Regions from separate parts of the Micromonospora sp. NPDC005553 genome, predicted to be linked through region 3. Evidence: riboswitches for the same ligand, from Rfam matches in the RefSeq annotation. Region 3 holds a riboswitch; each other region holds the start of a gene.
The links. Region 3 has a riboswitch for cobalamin ahead of ACFYPG_RS03905 (acyl-CoA thioesterase). Riboswitches for the same ligand answer to the same signal wherever they lie in the genome.
Positions count from the first base shown of each region.

Region 1: linked by a shared signal. The riboswitch ahead of cobN (cobaltochelatase subunit CobN) and the one ahead of ACFYPG_RS03905 (acyl-CoA thioesterase) in region 3 are both predicted to bind cobalamin.
Region 2: linked by a shared signal. The riboswitch ahead of ACFYPG_RS22680 (CbtB-domain containing protein) and the one ahead of ACFYPG_RS03905 (acyl-CoA thioesterase) in region 3 are both predicted to bind cobalamin.

Region 1 covers NZ_JBIAJD010000001.1:198,411-205,991, forward strand. Annotated here, with positions in the region: gene cobN (cobaltochelatase subunit CobN) at 1-2,678, opposite strand, end outside; cobalamin riboswitch at 2,966-3,095, opposite strand; gene ACFYPG_RS01045 (MBL fold metallo-hydrolase) at 3,437-4,153, shown strand; gene ACFYPG_RS01050 (hypothetical protein) at 4,259-4,594, opposite strand; gene ACFYPG_RS01055 (RNA polymerase sigma factor) at 4,714-5,295, shown strand; gene ACFYPG_RS01060 (hypothetical protein) at 5,288-6,007, shown strand; gene ACFYPG_RS01065 (maleylpyruvate isomerase family mycothiol-dependent enzyme) at 6,004-6,780, opposite strand; gene ACFYPG_RS01070 (hypothetical protein) at 6,927-7,433, shown strand; gene ACFYPG_RS01075 (hypothetical protein) at 7,464-7,581, shown strand, end outside.
Region 2 covers NZ_JBIAJD010000005.1:385,921-393,501, reverse strand. Annotated here, with positions in the region: gene ACFYPG_RS22700 (TetR family transcriptional regulator) at 1-530, opposite strand, end outside; gene ACFYPG_RS22695 (MFS transporter) at 744-2,246, shown strand; gene ACFYPG_RS22690 (histidine phosphatase family protein) at 2,327-2,911, opposite strand; gene ACFYPG_RS22685 (CbtA family protein) at 2,908-3,678, opposite strand; gene ACFYPG_RS22680 (CbtB-domain containing protein) at 3,669-3,872, opposite strand; cobalamin riboswitch at 3,907-4,062, opposite strand; gene ACFYPG_RS22675 (amidohydrolase family protein) at 4,328-5,206, shown strand; gene ACFYPG_RS22670 (ABC transporter permease) at 5,527-6,534, shown strand; gene ACFYPG_RS22665 (ABC transporter substrate-binding protein) at 6,575-7,581, shown strand, end outside.
Region 3 covers NZ_JBIAJD010000001.1:844,969-852,549, reverse strand. Annotated here, with positions in the region: gene ACFYPG_RS03930 (cytochrome c oxidase assembly protein) at 1-267, opposite strand, end outside; gene ACFYPG_RS03925 (copper resistance CopC family protein) at 308-868, opposite strand; gene ACFYPG_RS03920 (Dyp-type peroxidase) at 865-2,073, opposite strand; gene ACFYPG_RS03915 (copper chaperone PCu(A)C) at 2,097-2,699, opposite strand; gene ACFYPG_RS03910 (copper resistance protein CopC) at 2,765-4,894, opposite strand; cobalamin riboswitch at 5,016-5,232, shown strand; gene ACFYPG_RS03905 (acyl-CoA thioesterase) at 5,427-5,873, shown strand; gene ACFYPG_RS03900 (helix-turn-helix domain-containing protein) at 6,327-7,307, shown strand; gene ACFYPG_RS03895 (DUF6355 family natural product biosynthesis protein) at 7,578-7,581, shown strand, end outside.

The DNA.
Region 1 (7,581 bases), 650 kb from region 3:
GCGAGCACCTCGGCGATGTCGTCGCCCTGGGTCCGCATCGCGCTGGTGCCCCAGACGGTCAACCCCACCGAGCGGGGGTACGCGCCGGTGTCGGCGAGGTGCCGGGCCAGCAGTGAGTCGGCGAGGGCCACCCCGACGTCCCAGGCGTTGCGGCTGGGGATGGCCTTCGGGTCGACAGAGTAGAAGTTGCGGCCGGTGGGCAGCACGTTGACCAGGCCCCGGGTGGGTGAGCCGGACGGGCCGGGCGGCACGAACCTGCCGTCCAGCGCCCCGAGGGTGTTGGTCAGCTCGTCGGTGGTCCCGTCCAGTCGGGGCACCAGCTCGGTGGCGGCGAAGTGCAGCACTGCGGCGACCTCCGGGATCGGCCGACCGGTCACCTCCGTCACCACGGCGTCGATGGTGTCAACCGCCCAGTCCAGGGTCTCCATGCCGACGACCAGCCGCCGGGCGAGGGCCTCGATCAGGTCGATCGCGTCGGCGGCGGTGACGGCCGGCCCGTCCACCACGTCGGTCAGCGCCGCGGGCAGTGCCAGTCGCTGTCCCGGCGACGCGAGCAGTTCCTGCTCGTCGAGGGAGTACGCGACGGCGAGGGCCTGTCGCAGGCCGGGCAGGGCGCGGGCGCCGCCCCAGATCTGCGGGGCGCGCAGCACCGCGAGGACCAGGTTGACCCGGGGCTCGCCGGTGGGCGCGTCAGCGAGGATGTGCAGCCCGTCGCGGATCTGCACGTCCTTGATCTCGCACAGGTACCCGTCGAGGTGCAGCACGAAGTCGTCGAAGTCGTCCGCGTCGGGCATCGCCTCGGCGTGCAGGTCGTGGTGCAGCTCGGCGGCGCGCACCAGGTCCCAGATCTGCGCCCGTACGGTGGGCACCTTGGCCGGGTCGAGGGCCTGCACCGTCACGTACTCGTCGAGCAGTTGTTCCAGTTTGGCCAGGTCGCCGTAGGTCTCGGCGCGGGCCATCGGCGGGACCAGGTGGTCGACGACCACTGCGTGCGCCCGCCGCTTGGCCTGGGTGCCCTCGCCGGGGTCGTTGACGATGAACGGGTACACCAGCGGCAGGTCGCCGAGGACCGCGTCGGGCGCACAGTCGGCGGCCAGGCCGAGGCCTTTGCCGGGCAGCCACTCCAGGGTGCCGTGCTTGCCCAGGTGCACCACGGCGTCCGCGCCGAAGCCGCCGTCCGCGACCGGCGCGGTCAGCCAGCGGTACGCGGCCAGGTAGTGGTGACTCGGCGGCAGGTCCGGGTCGTGGTAGATGGCGATCGGGTTCTCCCCGAAGCCCCGGGGCGGCTGGATCAGCAGCACCACGTTGCCGAAGCGCAGCCCGGCGAGCACGATGTCCCCGCCCTCGGTGTACAGCTCGCCCGGCGGCTCACCCCAGTGCTCCCGCATCCGCTCGCGCAGCTCGGCCGGCACCTGGTCGAACCACCGCTGGTACGTCGGCCCCGGTATCCGGGCCTCGGCCGCGGCCAACTGCTCCGGGGTGAGCCACTCCACGTCGTGACCACCGGCGGCGATCAGCGCGTGGATCAGCGCGTCACCGTCGTCGGGCGGCGGCGCGTCACCCAGGTCGTAGCCGGCCTCGGCCAACGCGGCGAACAGCCGGACCGCCGACGCCGGGGTGTCCAACCCGACGGCGTTGCCGACCCGGGAGTGCTTGGTGGGGTACGAGCTGAGCACCACGGCGATGCGCTTGTCGGCGTGCGGCACGTACCGCAGCCGGGCGTGGCGTACCGCGATCCCGGCGACCCTCGCGGCCCGCTCGGGATCGGCGGTGTAGACCGAGAGCCCGTCGGCGTCGATCTGCTTGAACGAGAACGGCACTGTGACGATCCGGCCGTCGAACTCGGGGATGGCCACCTGCATGGCGGCGTCCAACGGGGACAGGCCGGCGTCGCTGTCGGCCCACTGCGCGCGGGTGCTGGTGAGGCAGAGCGCCTGGATGACCGGCACGTCCAGGGCCGCCAGGGCGCCGACGTCCCAGGCGTCCTCGTCGCCGCCACCGGAGGCGTCGGCGGCGACCGCGCCGCCGGCCGCGAGCACCGTGACCAGCAGAGCGTCACAGCGGGCGAAGAGCCCGAGTGGTCCGGCGCCCGCTGTCAACCCGCGCAGCGAGCCGCAGAAGATCGGCAGGGGGTTGCCGCCGGCCTGGCGGACCGCGTCAGCGAGCACGTCGACGAATCCGGTGTTGCCGGCGAGGGCGTGCGCCCGGTAGAAGACGATTCCCACTGTGGGCCGATCCGGGTCGGCGGCGTGGTCGCCGTGCACGCCGTACGCCGGGGTGGGCGCGGGTGCGGCGAACCCCTGGCCGGTGAGCAGCACCGTGTCGGAGAGGAACCGGGCCAACTGTCCGAGGTTGTCCGGGCCGCCCTCCACGAGGTACGCCAGCGACTGGGTGACGACCCCGGACGGCACTGTGGAGATGGCCATCAGCTCCGCGTCGGGCAGCGCCTCACCGCCGAGCACGACAGTCGGCACGCCGGTGGCGAGCACCGCGGCGAGGCCGTCCGGCCACGCCTGCCGCCCGCCGAGCAGGCGTACGACGACGAGGGCGACCCCGTCGAGCAGGGCGGGCACCTCCTCGGCGGCGACTCGGGCCGGGTTGGCCAACCGGTAGTCGGCGCCGCTGGCGCGGGCGGCAAGCAGGTCGGTGTCGGCGGTGGACAGCAGCAGGATGCGCACGGCAGGCTCCGGAGAGTGACGCCCTGGGCCCTCACGAGGGCGACCTGGACGAAGCGGGTGGGTACGGCGTCAGCCGGTACGACGGCCCGGGCGAACGGCGCACCGACGCATGGGTCGGGGCCGGTCAGCGCCGGGCGATCAGCTCAGCGGTGCCGGTGGCCGGTGTCCGGTGTCCTTGCAATGCACTGCCTGCAGTGCGAGACGACGATAGTCGTCGATGAATGAGACGCCGTGCGTCATCGGGTCCTCCTCGGGTGTCCACGCCCTGGGGTACGTCCCGACGGCCGAAGTATCCTGGCTTCCGGATCGACGCTCTCCCCCGGCCTTCCAACCGCAGACACACGGCCGTGACTCACGAGGGGGGATCGCTCCCCGGTGACAGTGGCGGGACCGCGTCGGATTCGCACCGACTTCCTTCACTGCCGTCAGGCCGCGAATGCTGCCACACCGCCGCGCCGCCGGTCAACGCCGGCCCGGCCCCGCCAGGCCGACGGCATTCATCGAGCTTCAGCGATTGGTGCAGGCGCGACTCCGCGCGGCGTAATGCCCCAGATCAATGTGCGACATCCTTTGCTCTGCTTACCTATACGCACCGGGCACGGAGGGTGACCGGCGTCTATAGGTAAGCAGAGCAAAGGATGGCCGAACCAGCTCTCACCTGCGCCGATCATCCGGCAGGGCGGTGCCGGCCGAAACCCTCACCTAGGATCGGCGAACGCCACACCAGTGTCCGCGATCAATCTCGGAGGTCGATCACCATGGTCGCCCCGCAGTTCCACCACCTGGCGGGCCGGGTCTGGCTCTGTCCGGGCGATCCCGACCCGGAGGCGGTCCAGGCCGGCGTCGCCGTCGTCGCCGACGAACGCGGCAGTGTGATGATCGACGCCGGGCAGAGCCCCGCGCACGCCCGCGAGATCCAGGGCGCGCTGGCCGCCGCCGGGCTCCCGGAGCCGCGTTGGCTGGTCTACACCCACCATCACTGGGACCACGTGTGGGGCGCCTGCGCCTGGCCCGGCGTGGAAATCGTCGGGCACGAGACGGCCGTGTCGCTGCTGCGCGCCGAGGCCGCCCGACCGTGGAGCCACCGCTACCTGCAAGAGCAGGTACTCGCCGATCCCCGCCTGCGCCCGAGCTTCCAGGCCCGCGCACGCGCGATGCCGTCCTGGGAAGACTTCGCCATCCTGCCGCCGACCCGGACCTTCGCCGACGTGGACGAGCTGCCGGTCGGGGTTCGGCTACGCCACGTCGGGGGCGGGCACGCACCGGATTCGGCAGTGGTGCTGGTGCCCGACTCGGGGGTGATGCTGCTGGGCGACTGCTTCTACCCGCCGCCGGCGCACCTGCGCCGACCGGAGGACGGCCTCGACGTCGACCTGGTCCGACGACTGCTCGACAGCACCTACCACTGGTACGTCTCCAGCCACGCCGACCCGATGACGTTCGAGCAGGCCCGCTCAGCCGTCGAAGGCGCCTGATCCAGCCGGCAACGCCCTTCCAGCACCGAGTGCGGGCGCCTCAGGCCGGCACACCGTTCATCTTCAGAACGATGAAGCCCCGGCCACGAGCGTCCGGGCTGCGCCTCAGCGGGCGTGCCGTTCCGGGTGGGCCCGGCTCCAGGTCCGCATCCGTTCCGGGTAGCCGGTGCGCGCCGCCTCGTACAGCGGCACCGCGTGCTTGCGGGCGATGGCCCCGGCCGCACGGGGCGTTCCGGTACGGCGGCGGATCCACTCGCCGTCGTGGGCGATCGCCACCACCGTGGTGTCCGTCGCCGTGGTCTCCGGCTCCAGGTAGAACTCCACCCCGTGCCGGGTGGCCACGAACGCCTCCAGCGCCGCGAGGTCGTCGCGGGTCGCCTCCCGGTCCAGCTTCGTCGGGGTCGCCTCGGCACCCCGTGACCGGCGACTGAACCAGCTCATGACCAGCCCCTCTCCTCGACGTCCCTCCAGTGGAGCACCGATTCCTGGCAATACGCTGCACGGCGGATGGGAGCAACCTGACCCACGCCGGGTGGAACCCGCAGCGGGTGGGCGGTGTCATGAGTGTGATCCGAACGGAGGCTCCCCTGGACGACGAGACGCTCGTCACCCGCGCTCGGGCAGGTGACCTGGAGGCGTACGACCTCCTGGTCACCCGGCACACCGCGTCCGCGTACCGGACCGCGGTGCTGCTCGGCGCGGGCTCGGACTCCGAGGACGTCATCCAGGAGGCGTTTGTGAAGGCGCACCGGAAGCTGTCCCGTTACCGGGGTGACGCGTCCTTCCGGTCGTGGCTGCTCGCGATCGTCGCGAACGAGACCCGCAACCTGCACCGCTCCCGTGGCCGGCGCGACGGGCTCGTCCTGCGGGCGGCGGCAGCGGACCCGAGGTCTGAGATCGCCGAGGACGACGCGGTCGCCGCGGTCCTCGCCGGGGAGCGCCGGAGGTCGCTGGTGCAGGCGCTGCGGCAACTGCCAACACGGGACCGCGAGGTCATCGTCTGCCGGTTCTTCCTCGACCTCACCGAGGAGGAGACGGTGTCGGCTCTGGGCTGGCCCCGGGGCACAGTGAAGTCGCGTACGTCCCGGGCGCTGGCGAAGCTGCGCGGCCTGCTCGACAGTGCGGAGGTCCGGCATGGGTGACCTCGAACGGGAACTGCGCGACCTGTCCGCCTGGCTGGACACCCCTGATCCGCCCGACGTGACCGCCCGTGTCCGCGTACGACTGGGCACACCCGCGCCCCGGCGGCGGCGGTGGCGGTCGCTCGCCGCGGTGGCGTTCGTCGCCCTGCTGGTGGCGCTGTTGCCGCCGACGCGTGCCGCGATCGCCGACGCCGTCACGGGGCTGCTGCGCTTCGCCGGGGTCAGCATCGCCACCTCACCCGCCCCGGTGCTGCCCGGCGGCACCGCGTCGCCGTTGCCCGGGCAGCGGACCGTCGCCCTGGCCGAGGCCCAGCGGGCGGTGCGGTTTCCGATCCGCCTGCCGGCGAAGCTGGGCCCGCCCGAACAGGTACTGGTCGCCGACCCCGACGCCACTGGCCGGTACCGGGTGGCGACGCTGCTCTACGACGGAGGCGCGCTGCGCGTCGACGCGTTCGACGGTCACCTCGACCTGGCCTTCCACAAGGAGATCACCCCGCCGGGCGCGAACTGGGTCCAGGTGAACGGCGACTTCGCCGTCTGGGTCGACGGCCCACACGCGGTGTCCTACGTGGACCGGGCGGGTGGGATCCGCAGAGAGACCGCCCGACTTGCCGCCTCGACGCTGATCTGGCAGGACAACGACGTGAGCTACCGGCTTGAGGGGGCCCTCACCAAGGCCGAGGCGATCGAGGTCGCGCGCTCTGTGGGCTAGTGCGCGTTCGGGTCCCAGTCCGCTAGCTGCTCCATCGGCTTGGTGTCGCCGGTGGCTTCCAGGCCGTCGAGCGGGACGCGATCGTAGAAGTAGAGGACCATGTTGCTCGCTGCGCCTCGCATCGCCATGTCGCCCGGCTCGGCGTCGGCGGCGAGGTCGTCGCAGCGGACGCCGTCGGCGTCGAGGGTCAGGCGCCAGGAGCGGCCCTCGGTCGTGTGCAGGTCGATGGTCGCCGGCTCGAACGGCCAGGGGACGGTCGTCGCCGCGACGGTCGTCAGGAACTCATCGACGCCCTCGACCGCGACGTCCGTCGGCAGCGGCTGCGCCGCCCCCTGGGTGAGCTGCACGTCGTAGGTGTGGACGGCCAGTTCCTGGACCTGGTGCCGGGCCACGGCTCCGCTGGTCTCCGGGGCCTGCGAGCGGCCCCACCAGGTCCAGCAGCCGCGGTCCGGGCCGGCCTCGCGCATCGCGTCGAGCATCAGCTCGGTCGATTCGGCGAGCCAGGCGTCGAGGGCCTCGCGGTTGCGGGGCGCGGTCGGGGCGCCCTTCGGGTCCGTCCTCGTCGGGGGCTCGGCGCCCGGGCCCGCCGCGACGATGACGGCCTGGCGACGGCGGCCGTCGCCGAGGTGCTGCGCCAGTTCGCGCAGCGTCCAGTCGGGGCAGGTCGGGACCTGGACGTCAAGGTCGGGGGCGGACGCGATCGCGGCGCGGAACGCCGCCGAGCGGCCTTCGATCAGCCGCAGGACCTCGGGGAACTCCACAGTGTTCGGCACCACGGTTGTCTATCACCGCGCGCCGCCAGCGGATAGTGAATTCGTCGGCCCAGGACGTTCGGCCCCGCCGAGCACGAGGAACCTGGCGGGCCTGGGCGGTGTCGGAAGGGTGCGGCGAGTCGTCGACGCGTACCGGAAGGAGCGAGATGGTTTCCTGGGGCAGGTTGATGCTGGCATCCTCGGTGGTCCTGCTGGCGGGGTGCACGACCACGACCAGCGGGGCGGCGCCGACGGCGGGTGCGGCCACCACGGCGAGCACCGCGACCGCCTGCGCGGCGCGGGTCGAGACGGGGTCGCTGCCGGACTGGGCGGACGCCGGGTTCAGCGGGGGCGCGCGGGCTCCGCACGTCTTCGGCGCGAAGGGCGACATCGTGGCGGTGCTGTTCGCCCACCCGCTGCGGCAGGTCCGGACAGACGGGTCGAACAACAAGATCCTGTGGGTGGCCCGCGCCGCCACGACCTCCCCCGACCCGACCGCGCCGGCGACCCTGGAGATCACCGCGAGGTTGGACGGCACCGACACCCGGGTGATCCGGGAGGTTCCCGGTGGCCCCGGTCCGTCGATCATCGACCTGCCCGAGGCCGGCTGCTGGCGCCTCGACCTGCGCTGGTCCGGGCACGCCGACACGATGGACCTGGTCTACGCCCCCTGAGCCAGCACCGGGCCACCTAGGCTGCCTGACGTGCAGGAGGACGAACGGGTAGCGGCGGCGGCCCGCAACAACGCCGAGTGGTGCGACATCGTCTGCGGCAGCCAGGGGTTGGCCGGCCGTACCGACGCCGACGCCTGGTGGGTCCCCC
Region 2 (7,581 bases), on a different contig from region 3:
ACCGCGACTCCGATGCCGGCGGCGAGGGCCATCTGGGCGTGGAGCAGGAGCTGTTGGCTGTCCGGATCGCCGGGACGCCACCCGCGAGCCGCTGCCAGTTGTTCGCTGGAACGGACCAGCACGCCACGCCGGATCTCGTCGGCCTCCGCGTCCCCGGACGACCGCAACAGCAGTGCGAGCTGGCTCGACAGGCCCGCCGCGCCGAGGCCAGCGATGTGCCGGGCGATGGCTTCGGGCACCCGGTCGGCGGGCGTCTGACCGTAGGTTCGGCCCAGTTCGTCGCCAGCGGCACGCAGGCACGCCTCGAACAGGCCTCCTTTGGAAGTGAAGTAGCGGCTGATGAGCGCTACGTTGACGCCCGCGTCGTCGGCGATGTCCCGGACGGTGGTGGCCGCGTAGCCGTCCCGGGCGAAGCGTTGGCGGGCGGCGTCGAGCAGCAACTGCCGGGTCTCGGCCGCGTCCCGACGGCGACGCTGGGCCGGTTCGCCGGCGGTGTTGCTGGTCGCGGGGACAGGCGGTTCTGCTGTCACGACGCGTCCTTCCTGTCGCTCTGGCGCGGAGTCGGTGTGTTGCCGTCCGCCAATCCGCTGCTCGATTCGGGCCGGTAAGTAAACATATGTTGACTTTCTGTCGACTGCAAGGTCCGGTACGACCCGAAGGTGACGTAAACGACTGTTGACATGAGTCCCGGGCTGCGGATACTGGCTAAGTCAGCAAACGTTTACATCTAGTTCGGGGATCTCATGACCCACACCATCGAGGAGTCGACGAACCTCGACTCCGCGTCCGGCGCCGCCCCGCGCGCCAACAGCAGCCTCCTGGTGCTGTACCTGTCGCTGGGCGGCCTGGCGTTCGCGGTGCTCCAGTCGCTGGTCGCGCCCGCGCTGTCGACCATCGGAAGGGACCTGGGCGTCTCGACCGGAGACATCAGCTGGGTGCTCACTGCGTACCTGTTGGCCGCCTCGGTGTTGACGCCCATCCTCGGACGTCTCGGTGACATGGTCGGCAAGCGCCGGGTCCTCATCGGCGTCCTCGCGGCCCTCGCCGCGGGCACACTGCTCGCCGCTCTGGCCCCCAACCTGACCGTGCTGATCGTCGCGCGGGCGCTACAGGGAGCCGCCGGAGCGATCCTGCCGCTCTCGATCGGCATCGTCCGCGACCAACTGCCCCGGGAGAAGGTCGGCGTCACCGTCGGCCTGCTGTCGGCGATCTTCGGGGTCGGCGCCGGTGTCGGCATCGTGGCCGCGGGCCCGATCGTGGAGCACCTGTCGTGGCACTGGCTGTTCTGGCTGCCACTGGTCCTCGTCGTCGTCGCGCTGCTCGGAACCATCTTCGGGATGCCCGAGTCGCGGGTCCGCACGCCCGGACGGCTCGACATGCTCGGCGCGGCCATCCTCTCGGTGTCGCTGGTCTCGTTGCTGCTGGCCGTGAGCAAGGGGCAGGGCTGGGGCTGGACCGAGTCGAAGACCATCGGCCTGTTCCTGCTCGGCGTGGTCGCGATGGTGGTGTTCGTCCGGGTCGAGCTGCGGGTACGCGAGCCCCTCATCGACATGCGCCTGATGCGCATCCGCGGTGTCTGGGCCACCGACCTCGTCGCCCTGATCCTCGGTTTCGCGATGTTCGGGACGTTCGTGCTGGTACCGACCCTGCTGCAACTCCCCGCGGCCACCGGGTACGGGTTCGGCAAGACGGTGTCCCAGGCGGGCCTCTTCCTGCTGCCCACCGTCCTGATGATGGTGGTCTTCGGCCCCCTCGCGGGTCTGCTGGACCGTCGCTTCGGCCCCAAGGTGCCGATGTTCCTCGGCACGGTCGCGGTCGTCGTCGCGTTCGCGCTGCCGGCGCTCGGGCACGGCGCGACCTGGCAGGTGCTGCTCTCCGGGGTGCTCACCGGCGCCGGCATCGGCCTGGCGTTCGCGGCGATGTCCAACGCCATCATCGAGAGCGTCCCGGCCGGGCAGACCGGCGAGGCGAGCGGCGTCAACACCATCGCCCGCACCATCGGCAGCAGCATCGGCGCGGCGGTCGTGGCGGCCGTCATCACCTCGAACAGCACTCCACAGGGGCTGCCCACCGACACGGCGTTCACCGCCGGCTTCTGGGTGTGCGCGGGCGTCGCGGTCCTGGCCGTCTTCGCGGCACTCGCCCTGCCCTCAGCGCGCCGCCGCCACGAGCAGGCCGTCGCCGCCGGTGTCGACGACCTCCCGCCCGAGCCGGTCGAGCTGCACCTGCCCATTCGGCAGCACTGAGCAAGCGGCGCACAGGCGCAGGCCGTGCCCACCAGGAGTGGGCACGGCCTACGCCGTTCGGTGTGACCTCGACCTGCTCGCTATCCGCCCAGTCGAAGGTGCCAGCGCGCACCCTGGCTGGTGAGCCGGACGACAGCCAACGGCTCGACGTCCACCTGCCGGTACGTCGCCATCGGAAGGCCGAGGGCGTGCACCACCGCGACCCGGATCACCAGTGGGTGGGTGACCGCGATGACTCGTCCACCGGCCCGGTGCTGCGCGTCCAGCCAGCTGCCGACCCGATCCCGCACCGCCGTGACGGACTCACCGCCGTGCGGCGCGCAGTCCGGGGCGGACAACCAGTCGTGCAGTGCCTGCGGCTGCGATTCAGCGACCTCCTCAAGCGACCGCCCGGACCAGTCCCCGTAGTCACAGTCGGCCAACGCGGTCTCGACCGTCGGCAGCAGGCCGAAGGCGTTGGCGGTCTGTCGGGCGGCCACCGCGGGGCTGGACAGGCAGGTGGCGTTCTCCCCGAGGGGCCAACGCCGGTCCGCACCCGCGTGGGCCTGGGCGAGCGCGGCACGCAGGCCACCCTCGTCCAGGCCGTCGCCGGCACCGCCGAAGCGGGCCCGGCGCAGCGCGGCGGTGTGAGCGTGGGCGACCAGCCGAAGGCTGGTGCCGGTCACGTGCTCGGCAGCGCGGTGCCGGCCCGGCGACGCCGCTCGTGGTGCATCAGGGCCGCGAACAGCAGGCCGATGCCGGTCCAGAGCACGACCTGGGTGCCGAGCGAGGCCAACCGGAAACTCCACAACAGGGTCGCCGGGAAGTCCGCCGGAACCTCCTGGAAGGACGGCATCACCACGTACGACACTGCCGTGACCAGGAGAAAGCCGCCCACGGCCGCGGCGGCGCGAAGCCACGTCGGCGCGTGGGCACCGACCGACCGGTAGCCCAGCGAGCCGGCCCACACGGCCACCAGCCCGAGCACCACCATCAACAGGTAGGTGACGGTCCGTTGGTTGATGGTGGCCGGGTCGCCGACCGCCGGTGGGTTCGCCGGGTACTTGAGGAACGGCACGATCACCGCACCGACCAGCGCCGCGCCGGCCAGCAGCAGACCCCACCGCCCGTCGTCGTCGCCGCGCCGCCGCCGGGCCAGCAGGACGTACGCCGTGGCCAGCAGGCCACCCATCGCGGCCCCGAACAGGGCGGTGGCCAGGAAGAGGCCGCCCCGCTGACCCGTCCGGCTGACCAGGGCGTCCTCGTGATCGTGCGCACCAACGGCAGGCTCGGCGTGCGTCGCCGCCTCCTCGATGGCGATGGCCGCCTCGACGTGCGGTTCGCCGGCGACGTACGCGAACGCCCCGGCGAGCAGGCCGGCGAGCAGGCCGGCCAGCAGCCCGCGGACGAGGACGGCGAGGAACGGGGGAGTGCTGGTGGTGGTCAGTGGCACGGGACGCCCAGCAGGTGCCGGCCGTCGTGCATCAGCTCGTGCAGGTACATCCCACTGCGCGACACCGCCCCCTGGTCGAAGGCGACGAGATACGTCAGCAGGGCGAGCGCGGCAACGGTCGCCAGAGCAGTCCACAAGAGACGGGCACTGCCAGCGGGGTGCACCACCGGCTGGCTGGTAGCGGAGCTAGACATGAATACACGAACCTCCCCAGGGATGACGCGTCCCCATCGCAAGGCTGCGGACGACCGAGCGTCCTGGCTCGCGGACCCCGATGGTGATTGGGGAACCGCTCACAGTGGCGCGACCGCGCCGGATTCACACCGGCTTCCCTCGCGTCGCCGCAGATAGTGCGTCGACGGTATCGGTGCCGCCTCAGGCGGTCAACCCGGACCCGTGCCCCGGACGCGTCAGTGCACCGGCGCGTCGACGAGGCGGACCAGCCGCAGGTGCCGGGTGGATTCGTCAGACCAAAAGGCGACACTGCCGGAGGCCGGTCGTGGTGCGCGTTCGGGACTCGACAACAGGCTGTTACCGCTAACATGGTCAATCTGCCAGATCGGCTCCGTGGCTCCGGGTTGACCCGGAGGGTTCGATCAGCGGCGGGGCGGGGTGTGCTGTGGACGAGAACGCGCCAGGGACGGGTCCGGTGACGACCGGCGAGGTCGCGCGACGAGCGGGCATCGTCGACGCGCACCATCACCTCTGGGTCCGGGCGCGGCACCCACAGCCCTGGATCGATCCGCACACCATGGCCGCGATCGACGACGACTTCACACCGGTCGAGCTCGCCCCGGCGACCCGGGCCGCCGGGGTCACCCAGACCGTGGTCGTCCAGTCCGTCGCCGTTCGGTCGGAGACGCCCGAGTTGCTCGGCATCGCGGCCGACGACCCGCTCGTCGCCGGGGTCGTCGGCTGGGTCGACCTCACCGCGGCCGATGTCGACCGTCGCCTCGCCCGACTACGCGGGGCGCGCGGCGGCGAACGGCTGGTCGGGATCCGGCACCTGGTCCAGTCCGAACCCGACCCGACCTATCTCGATCGCCCCGAGGTGCGGCGCGGCATCGCCGCGGTCGGTGCCGCGGGTCTCGCCTTCGACCTCCTGGTGCGCCACCGTCAGCTGCCGGCGGCCGTCCGGCTCGTCCGCGACCTGCCCCAGGTGCGGTTCGTCCTGGACCACCTCGGCAAGCCCCCGCTCGGACGCGCCGATCTCGGCGACTGGCAGCGCGACCTGCGGGCGCTCGCGGCCGAGTCCAACACCACGGCGAAGCTCTCCGGCCTGGTGACCGAAGTGGACGGTGGGTCCTGGACCGCGGCCGACCTGCGGCCCGCGGTCGAGCACGCCCTCGACGTGTTCGGGCCGGATCGGCTGATGTTCGGCTCGGACTGGCCGGTGTGCCTGCTCGCCACTTCGTACACCCGCTGGGTCGCCGTCCTCGGTGACCTGCTGGACCCGCTGTCCGACGACGAGCGGGCCGCGATCTGGCGCCGGACCGCCGGCCGTGTCTACCAGTTGGCCCCGTCCTGAGACTGCAGCGCCTTTCGGCCTGGGGACATAGCATGTTATCGATAACATGCTGGCGGTGGCAGTCGGTGTCGATTTGGTCGGACGTATGGCTTCGATGGCACAGGTAACGATGGCAAAACATGCCCGCAAGACCTTGGCAACATACGTGAATGCGTGGCAAGGTAACGCCTGATCGCGGGAAACATCCGACCTATCTCCAAGGTTGTGCGGGCACCTCGCCGCACCGCCGGCCGAGCGGGGTCGGTCGCTCACAGACGTTCGGCTCGTCGGCGGGTCCCCGTCGGACGCCGGCGCCACGCTTGAGGAGGTCAGGTCCGACGATGAGTAGCGCCGAGGCAACCGCCGGCACACAGCGCGGCGAACTCAGCGACTGGTTCCGGGAACGGATCTCCCACGCCGTCTCCGAGTTCACCGCCGCGACCGCGTTGGTCGTCCTGTTCATCGCCTTGACCTTCGCGAGTCCCTACTTCCTGACTGCGGACAACCTCTTCAACATCGGGGCCCAGACGGCGGTGATCGCCATCATCGCCACCGCCCAGACGATGGTCATCATCACGAAGGGCATCGACCTGTCCGTGGGGTCGGTCGCCGCGCTCGCCGGCGTGTTGGGCGCGATGGTCGTGCGCGACCTCGGCTTCTCGCTCTGGGCGGCGACGGCGGTCGCGATCGGCGTGGGCGCGCTGGCCGGGCTGTTGAACGGGCTGCTGGTGACGGTGGCCCGGATTCCGCCGTTCATCGCGACGTTGGGGACCATGTCCGTGGGCCGAGGCCTGGTCTTCATCATCACCGGCGCGGTCGGCGTCTACGGTCTTCCCCGGTCCTTCCAACTGCTCGGCAACGGGCAGATCCTCGGCATTCCGTTCGCCGTGGTGATCACCGTCCTGGTCGCCGTCGGGGTCGCCTTCCTGCTCTCCCAGACCCGCTTCGGTCAGTACACCTACGCCATGGGCTCCAATTTGGAGGCGGCCCGCCGCTCCGGTATCCGGGTCGGGCGGCACCTGACCGGGGTGTACGTGCTGGCCGGCGTGCTGGTCGGGCTGGGCGGCATGATCGCCGCCTCCCGGGTCAACTCCGGCCAGCCCAACTACGGGATCTCACTGGAACTCGACGTCATCGCCGCCGCCGTCATCGGCGGAGCCAGCCTGTTCGGCGGGCAGGGCCGGATCGTCGGGACCATCATCGGCGCGTTCCTCATCGCCCTGGTCCGCAACGGCGCCGTCCTGCTCGACATCAGCATCCACTACCAGCAGGTGATCGTCGGCGTGATCATCTGGGCCGCCGTCTACTTCGACCAGTACCGCCGCCGGCGGCTGGAATCACGGGGTTGACATGCCATTCCGAGAGTCCGAACGAGGAAGGACACACACCATGGCACACACCACCACCAGCCGGCGGACGCGAGGACGACTCCTGCGCGTGCAGGCGATCCTGGCCGCGGCCGCGGCGACCGCCCTGATCAGCGCCTGCGGCGGCGTCGAGGTCCGTGACGGCGGCGGCGACAGCGCGACCAAGGACGCGAGCGGCCCGTTGAAGCTCGCCGTCGTACCCAAGGCGGTCGGCGCCGACTACTGGAACACCGTCAAGGCGGGCGCCGAGTGCGCCGCGCAGCGCGCGGGGGACGTCACCGTCCAGTGGGACGGGGTGACCGCCGAGACCGACGTCGAGGGCCAGGTCAACCTGATCCAGAACTTCGTCACCAAGAAGGTCGACGGCATCGTCTACGCAGCGACCGACTCCAGCGCGCTGGCACCGGCGACCGACAAGGCGCTCAGCGCCAACATCCCGGTCGCCATGATCGACTCTGGCACCAGCCCGCAGCCGTCGAACGTGCCCCTCTTCGCCACCGACAACCGTGCGTCGGCGACCGAGGCGGCCAAGCTGCTCGCCACCGAACTCGGCCCCGGCAACCACGAGGTGGCGCTCGTCGAGTTCCAGCCCGGATCGCAGACCAACACCGAGCGGGTCGACGGCTTCAAGGCCGGCCTCGCCCAGTACCCCAACCTGAAGCTGGTCGGCCAACAGCCGAGCAAGAGCGACGTCAACGAGGCCCGACGGGTCACCGAGAACATCCTCACCGCCAACCCCAACCTGAAGGGTGTCTTCGCGGCCAACGAGCCGAGCGTGCTCGGTGCCGCGCAGGCCATCCAGGCCGCCGGCAAGTCCGGCAAGGTGGTCATCATCGGGTGGGACGCCGCCCCGGACGAGATCGCCGGGGTACGCAACGGCCAGATCTCGGCGCTGGTCGTGCAGAACCCGTTCAAGATGGGCTACTTCGGCGTCGACAAGATGGTCAAGCACCTTCGGGACAAGGCGCCGCTGGCGTCGGCCGACACCGGCGTCACCTTCGTCACCAAGGAGAACATCGACTCGGCGGA
Region 3 (7,581 bases):
CGCGGCGAGAAACGCGTTGTAGCGGGCGAGGTCGTCCTCCGCGCCGGTGGCGTCGGCCCGATCGGCGGCCCGGTCGAGGCGGTCCTGTTCACGCTTGTCGGCGCGAATCCACTGGCGAATCAGGACGATCATGACGACGACGGCGGGCAGCTCGCCGAACGCCCAGGCGATGCCGGCGCCGAGCTGCTGATCGGCGAGCAGCGACGATGCCCAGGCGGGGTGCACAGCGAGGTACCAGTCGGGGGCGATGACGGTGGTCGTCTGCATGAGGTGATGAGGCGAGCCGACCGCACGGGGGCGGGTCGGATCAGCGTCGGGCCGCCCGTCGCCACAGCAGCCCAGCCGCCACCAGGACGAGAAGGGCCAGCGCGGCAGCCGCAGTGAGGACACCGGCACTCGGACCGTCGCTGGACGCAGCCCCGGCGGCGGGCGGGGCGGGCGCTGACGCGCTGACGGCGACAACTGGCGCGGCGCTCGACGAGGGATCGGCCACCGTGAACGGGTACGAACCCTGAACCGGGTGCCCGTCGACGGAGACGACCCGGTAGGCGACCGTGTATGTCCCGTTCGGCAGGGGGTCGGTCACCTGGATCGTGCTCTTCGCTCCGGTGACCACTGGTTCGCCGGTGGGAAGCTTCCGCTTGGCGGCGTCGGTGAGCACGATGGTGGTGAACGCGGGGTCGAGTCGCTGCATGAATTCGAGCGTGACCTCGGTCGGTGCGCTCGGCAGTGTCGCGTCCCGAGCGGGCGTGGCCGTTCGGAGCGAGTTGTGCGCCCAGGCCGGGCTGGCCGGGATGAGCACCGCAACGAGGACGGCGAGCACCGCCGCGCCGAGTCGGACGGCCGCGGGACAGGAGGGGACGCTCATCCGAGCACCTGCTCGCCGATCCAACCGCCGGGACGACATCCGGGCGGGATGGCGAAGACAGCGGAGCCGATCGGAGTGGTCCACTCGTTGAGCAGGTCCCGGTCGGCCAGCCGGCGCTGGATGGGCAGGAACTGCTGTGCGATGTCGGCCTGGTACGAGGCGAAGATCAAGCCGCTGTCCGCGTGGCCCTCCGCCGTCGGCACCCCGTCGTAGTTGTAGGGCCGGCGCAGAATCCTCAACCGGTCGTCGGTGACGTGGGCGCGGGTCATGTGCGAGAAGTCGGGGATGACCGTGAGGCCGTCGGCGTCGTTGGCGGCGAAGTCGGGTTCGTCGTGTTCGGCGGTCCCGGTGAGCGGGGCGCCGGTGTCGAGCCGTCGCCCGACGGCGAGTTCGCGGTCGGTCCGGCCGAGCAGGTCCCAGGTCTCCATGTTCATGCTGATCCGCCGGAGCACCAGTGTGGTGCTGTCGCGCAGCCACGCCGGGCCCTCCGGGACCCAGAGCGCGGTGTCCATGGGCGCGCCGGGTCTGGGGTTGGCGGTGCCATCGAGCTGACCGAACAGGTTGCGTTGGGTGTGGCCGCCCGGCTCGACACCAGGGCTGCGTCGGAAGCCCTGCTGGACCCACCGCACTGTCGCGAACGGGCGGCTGTCCTTGATCAGGACCCGCTGGGCGTGGGCGACGGAGATCGCGTCGTCCGCGCAGATCTGCAGCAGCAGATCACCGCCGGACCAGGCCGGCTGAAGTCGGTCGATGCGGAACGACGGCAGTTCGGTGACTGATGCCGGCCGGCGGTCGTCGACGCCGGCCGCCCGGTAGAGGCCCGGCCCGAAGCCGAAGGTCACTGTCAGCCGTGCCGGCAGCAGCCCGAGTTCGGCCTCGGTGTCGGCCAACGCGGGTCGGCCCTGGGTGAGCCGGGCGGCGTCGTCGGTGAGCAGCCGCAACATCCGGCCCAGCGCGGCCCGGTCGGTGCCGGCCCGCACTGTGAGCGCCACGAACGACGCGTGCGCCTGCGGTTCGGTGGACACCCCTGCCTGCCGGGCGCCATGGAACGGCTCGACCAGGCCGCCGACGCTCGCCACCGGCGTGGTGTCGGCGGCGGCCGGTGGTTGCCCGCTGCCGGTTCGGGTCGTGGCGATGGCGGCGCCGCCGGCCAGGGCCCCTCCGGCAGCCAGGGCACCGCCGGTGAGCAGGCCGCGCCTGCTCATCGGCCGGACGGGTGGCGTCTGCGTCACGATGACGGGCTCATGCTCATCTCCGGCGTGGCGCTCACGCCGGGCATGGGCTGACCGTGCCCGGGGGCGTAGCTCTCCTGCGCCCCGGTGAACGGCTTGGCCACGGCGCTGAACTGCTGGGTCCTGCCGTCGGCGAAGGTCAGCGTGAAGGTCAACTCGTCGCCGGCCTGAACGGGCTTGGTGAGGTTCATCAGCATGAGGTGGTCGCCGCCAGGCTCCAGCGCATGCGTGCTCTTGGCCTTGATCACGACGCCACCCTGCTTGGCCTGCATGACCATCTTGCCGTCCTTCATGGTCATCTCGTGCAGCTCCATCGGTGACAGGGGGTTCGTGGCGCCCGTCACCGTGACATCGCTGTCGCCGTCGTTGACCAGGGTCCCGAAGGCCGCCGTCATGCCCTTGTCGGCCGCCTTCACCCACGGGTCACGAATGCCGAGCACACCAGCGTCCGGGTTGGCCGGGGCCGACGCGGACGGGCTCGTCTGCGCGGTCGACGGAGAGTCGGACGATCCGCACCCGGCGGCGCCCACCGTCAGGATCGCGGCGGCGAGGATCGCGGCCGAGCGGCGGCGTGAAACGTTCGGGCTGGTGGCGCGCATGTGTTCTTCCTCCGATGGTTGCTGCTGGGAGGTTGGTCGGCCGCAGCAGGGAGAAAGTTCCGGGCTCAGGGAACGTTGATCGTGAACTCCCCGGCGTGCACCTTGCCGGCGACCTGGAAGTCGAAGAAGGCCCGGTACCGGCCTGAACTCGGCGCGGTCAGCCAGAACTTGACAGTCCCGTCGACCAGCTCCGGCTCGGGGTGCACGTGCACGTAGCCGAGGTCACCCTCACGAACCACCACCAGGTGCCCGTACGCGGCAAGGTATCGCTCCAGCTGCGCGGGCGTTGCCGTGTCGGCGCTGGCGACCTGGAAGTGGATCGGCGCCGTCACCCCCACCGTCGGGGTGCCGGTCATCGACACCGTGTACGGACCAGCCGTCGCCTGCGCCTGTGCCGGCGGCAGCGCGGTCGGGGTGTGCGCACCGGGCACTGTGTGGTCGACGCCCAGCACGAGCGGCAGCGGCGTGCCGTTGGCAGCGGTGACGGAGAAGTCGGCGTAGACGCGGTAGCCGCCGGGTCGGGCCAGCGTCATGGGGACGCTCCAGGTGCCGTCGGGTGCCATCGTCGGGTGCAGGTGCTGGTAGCCGCTCAGGTCACGGCCCACGACGATCATGTGCAACGGCTTGTCGTGGACGACCGCGAAGCGAGTCGCCGGCTGCCGGTCGGTGCCGACGATGCGGAAGCGGTAGTCGGCGCGTACCCCGGCGGGTTGGGTTCGTTCCAGCGGTTGCAGCGTGTACCCGCCGGCGCTGACGGTCGTCCCGGTGGCCAGCGTCTCGCCCGTGCCGCCGTCGCCCCGGTGCGTGTGCGGCCCGGTGCCCGCCGGGTGTTGGTGTCCGTCGGCCGCGGACCCTTCCGGGCCGGAGGCGGGCGGACCGCCCGCCGGCTGCCGGGCGTTGTTGGCGGCCGGGCCCTCGTTGCCGCTGATGCGCGCCAACCCGAACCCGCCGAGCAGGGCCAGCACCAGGGTACCGACGAACAGTGCCAGGCTGGTGTTGCTCAGCCGGGACCCGGGCGTCGCCGTGGCGAAATCCGGGTCGGGCGATGCCCCGGAGTCGACGGGCAGTCGACTGTCCGTCGTGGCGGGGGCTTTCGCGTCCTCAGCGGTCGGAGTTGGATCGACAGCGACGCCGGTCCGAGCCACGACGACGGCGGTGTCCTTACGCGCGGCCGGCACGGCGCTGGGTCGCCGCTTACCGTCCGAGGTCTGCGTACCGCTGCCGGTCGCCGCGAGGCTCCTGTCTGCGTCGGTCCTGCCACCGACCGCTCTGCCGCCGCCGGTTCTGGCAGCGGCGGGCTTGCTACCGGCGCCCTTGGCGCCGGTGGCCTTGGCGCTGGCGATCCTGGTGCCGGCGGTCCTGGTCCCGGCGGTCCTGGTCCCGGGACGGGTGCCGGCGCCGCGTCGAGCGGATGTCGCCGACGCGGTACGGCCCCGGCCGGCGGGTCTGCCGGTGGGGGTCGTCCGCCGACGCCAGACGACGAATCCGGCCGCCGCCGCCGCCACCGCGACCACCGCCAGGCCGACCCACGCGACCGCTCCGGGGCCGCTTTCGTCAGTCGATCCGGTCGGCGCAGCCGCTGCCGCGGACGGCGGAACCGCCGTCTCGGCCGCGACTGTCGGCACCGCCGACGCCTGCCCGGACGACCCGTGTTGCTCGGCGGTGGCCAACAGCGCCGGATCTGGCTGGGTCGACGGCGGGCTCCACCCCTTGGGCGCCGCCGTCACCGGCCCGTCGTAGCGGAAGGTCAAGGTGCCGCGTACGGGGTCCCCGTCCGAGGCGACCGACAGGTAGCTCACCGAGTACTGGCCCTTGGCTGGCAGGTGCGCGACCGCCACCGTCGCGGGGAACCCGGTCGTGTACTCGCGTGGCTCGAACTGGCCGTTGACCAGGAAGTACTCGCGCACCGGCTTGTCCAGCGGCTTCGGCTCCCCGTACGACCAGCCATTGTCGACCCGGATGCCACCCGGCGCGGTGATCGTGAAGAACGCGTTGGCAGCGGCCTTCTCGGTGAAGAACAGCTGCACCGACGTCAACGGCTCGCGCACGGTTGCGCCGCTCGCCGGTGTGGACATGGCGAGGGTCCCGTGAGCTGCGGCGGGCTGGGCGGACACGAGGAGAGCGACCGCCGAGGCGAGGAGGAGCGCGAGGAGGCCCGAGACCACCCGCCCAGGATTCTGAGGGTGACGACGCATCTGAATATCCTCACTGGGCTGAGACTTTTTACAAGAGGTGACGAACTTTTTCCTCACATGGCTAAAGCCGAACACCTCCCGGGTGGTCGGCCGGGCTGAGGGGCCGTCGCCCCTGGCCAGCTATGCTCCCGGTGGCGCTGGTTCGCCCCGTCGTGACCGGCTGGGCGTCGTAAGAGGGAACCCGGTGGGAATCCGGGGCTGCCCCGCAGCGGTGAGTGGGAACGACCGCCGTCATCAGCACTGGGCCAGTGGCCTGGGAAGCGACGGCCAGTAGGGGACCGGCGTGGAGCCGGTCAGGCCCGCGAGTCCGAAGACCTGCCCGCGCCGCGTACACAACCGTGTGCGCTGCCGTCGGCCTCGCGGGTGGGCTGAGCGGGTGACGTGCCGGGCGGTGTGCGCCGGTGTGTCCTCGTCAGCGTGTGCCCGTGTTCCGGCGGTGTGGTTTCCCGAGGGACGGACTACCGCTGTGCACGACACCACCACGATCGCCGGCCGAGCGCCGTCGGCGTCGCACCTGACCCTGTCGCAGATCATGGACCAGCATCACACCAACCTGATGGGTACGGTCCACGGCGGCCGGATCCTCAACCTCATCGACTCGGTGGCCGGGGTGGTCGCCGCCCGCCACTCCGACGGGCCGGCGGTCACCGCCGCGATCGACGAGACCGCGTTCCTGCGCGCGGTGCGGGTCGGCGACGTCGTGCACGTCGACGCCCGGATCACCTGGGCCGGTCGCAGCTCGATGGAGGTGGCGGTCAAGGTGACCGCCGACCGGTGGGACCGGGCGGTGCCGCCCACCGACGTGGCCACCGCTCACCTGGTCATGGTCGCGATCGACGACGACGGCCAGCCTCGTACGGTGCCGCCGCTGCTACCGGAGACCGACGGTGACCGGCGGCGGTACCGCGAGGCGGAGATCCGCCGCAAGCACCGGCTGGCGCTGCGGCGCGCGCTGCTCGACGGTGCCGAAGACGACTGACCCGTGCGCGGTGCGCCCGTCGCGGCGCCGGCGCGGTCTGAGGAACCCGCCCCGCCGTCGATCTGGTCGGATGGCGTCCACGTCAAGTCTCGATCACGCAGAGTGTGGATGCTTATGTGCGCCGCGTTGTTGCGGGAGCTCGATGCCGCGGCGGCGGGTGCGTTCGGCGCGGATGAGGTCGGCCAGGTGGTTCAGAGTGCGGCCGGACAGCGCGACCGTAGACGGGTGAGACAGCACAGTGAGGCTCCCGGTTGGGGCATCGGATCTTGGTCGCCTGCTGTCTTACCGGGAGCCGCGTCCTATCTCGACACACGCTGCCCGCCACCCATCGCGACCAGGCCCATCACGATGAAAAGCCCTCAATGCCTGACCCGCGCCCTAACTCGCAACGCCGGTATATCGACGCCAGGCTATCGTGATCTGACCCCTGCAGCGACAGTGCGAAGGTGAGTCATGGACGTAGTCAGCACCACCGAGGTCCCGGTTGAAGACGGGTTCGCCTTCTGGCGCGAGGTGAACTCGAAGCTCTGGGTGCCCTACGATTTACGCTGTGAATCGCAGTGGGAGCCCGGATTTCGAGCTCAGGTCGGAATCAGCGAGTTCGGTCCCGTGCAGGCGACATTAATGACCACGATGCCGCACTCGGTCCACCGCACTCCCAAGCTCATTCGGCAGGCCGATCCCGAGGTGTTCAAGCTGGGCTGCCTTGTGCGCGGTGGCGGCATGATCACGCAAGACGGCCAGCGCACAGATTTCGGCGTGGGGGATCTGATTCTGTATGACACCTCCCGGCCCTACCTGGCCGAATTCAGCCCGGATGTGCCAGTTAGTCAGCTGCTGCTTCTGCGCTTCCCGCGCTTGTTACTGCCGTTGCCCCCTTGGGAGTTGCGGCGCCTGAGCGCAGTTCGCATCCCTGGCGCCCAAGGTATCGGCGCGTTATCTTCACAATTCCTGCTGCACCTTGCCCGGCACATGGACGAACTCAGTCCGTTGGACGCCGCCCAGCTGTCCACCCTCACCATTGACGTGTTGACAGCGGCACTGGCCAACGCGCTGGACGTCCAAAGTGCGGTGCCCTCCCACACCCGACGTCGAGCGTTGATGGCTCAGATCCACGCCTTCGTCCGAGAGAATCTCGGCGATCCGCGCCTGACACCGGACGCGATTGCCGCAGTGCATCACATCTCGTTGCGATACCTGCACAAGCTGTTCCACGAGGAAGGGCGCACGGTTGCCGGCTGGGTCCGAGAGCGTCGCCTGGAGCAGTGCCGACGCGACCTCGCCAACCCCCAACTAGGCGCGCGCCCGATCCACGCGATCGCCGCCCAGTGGGGGTTCACCAGCCCGGCGCACTTCAGCCAGGCGTTCCGCAGCGCCTACGGTCTTTCGCCACGCCAGTTCCGCGAGCAGTGCGCGAGAGTACGCGCAGACTAAAGACTTGTGCGCTTACCAGTAACGACAGACCCGACTGTGGCCTGCACTCTTATCTGAGGAAGTCCGCTCAGTCAGGATTGAATCTGATTCCGGCTTACGGAAGAAGATTCACTTGAGCGTGTTACATCGATCCGTGTTTTCGCGATGGAAGGAGCGCGAGGAAGTACATCGATCACTTCATGCAGTCAGCAGCATCATCTAGGCCGCAGCGGCGGCTGACAGGAGACCATTGTGAAAATGTGGTGCAGAACGGCGTTTCGGATCTCGGCAGTGA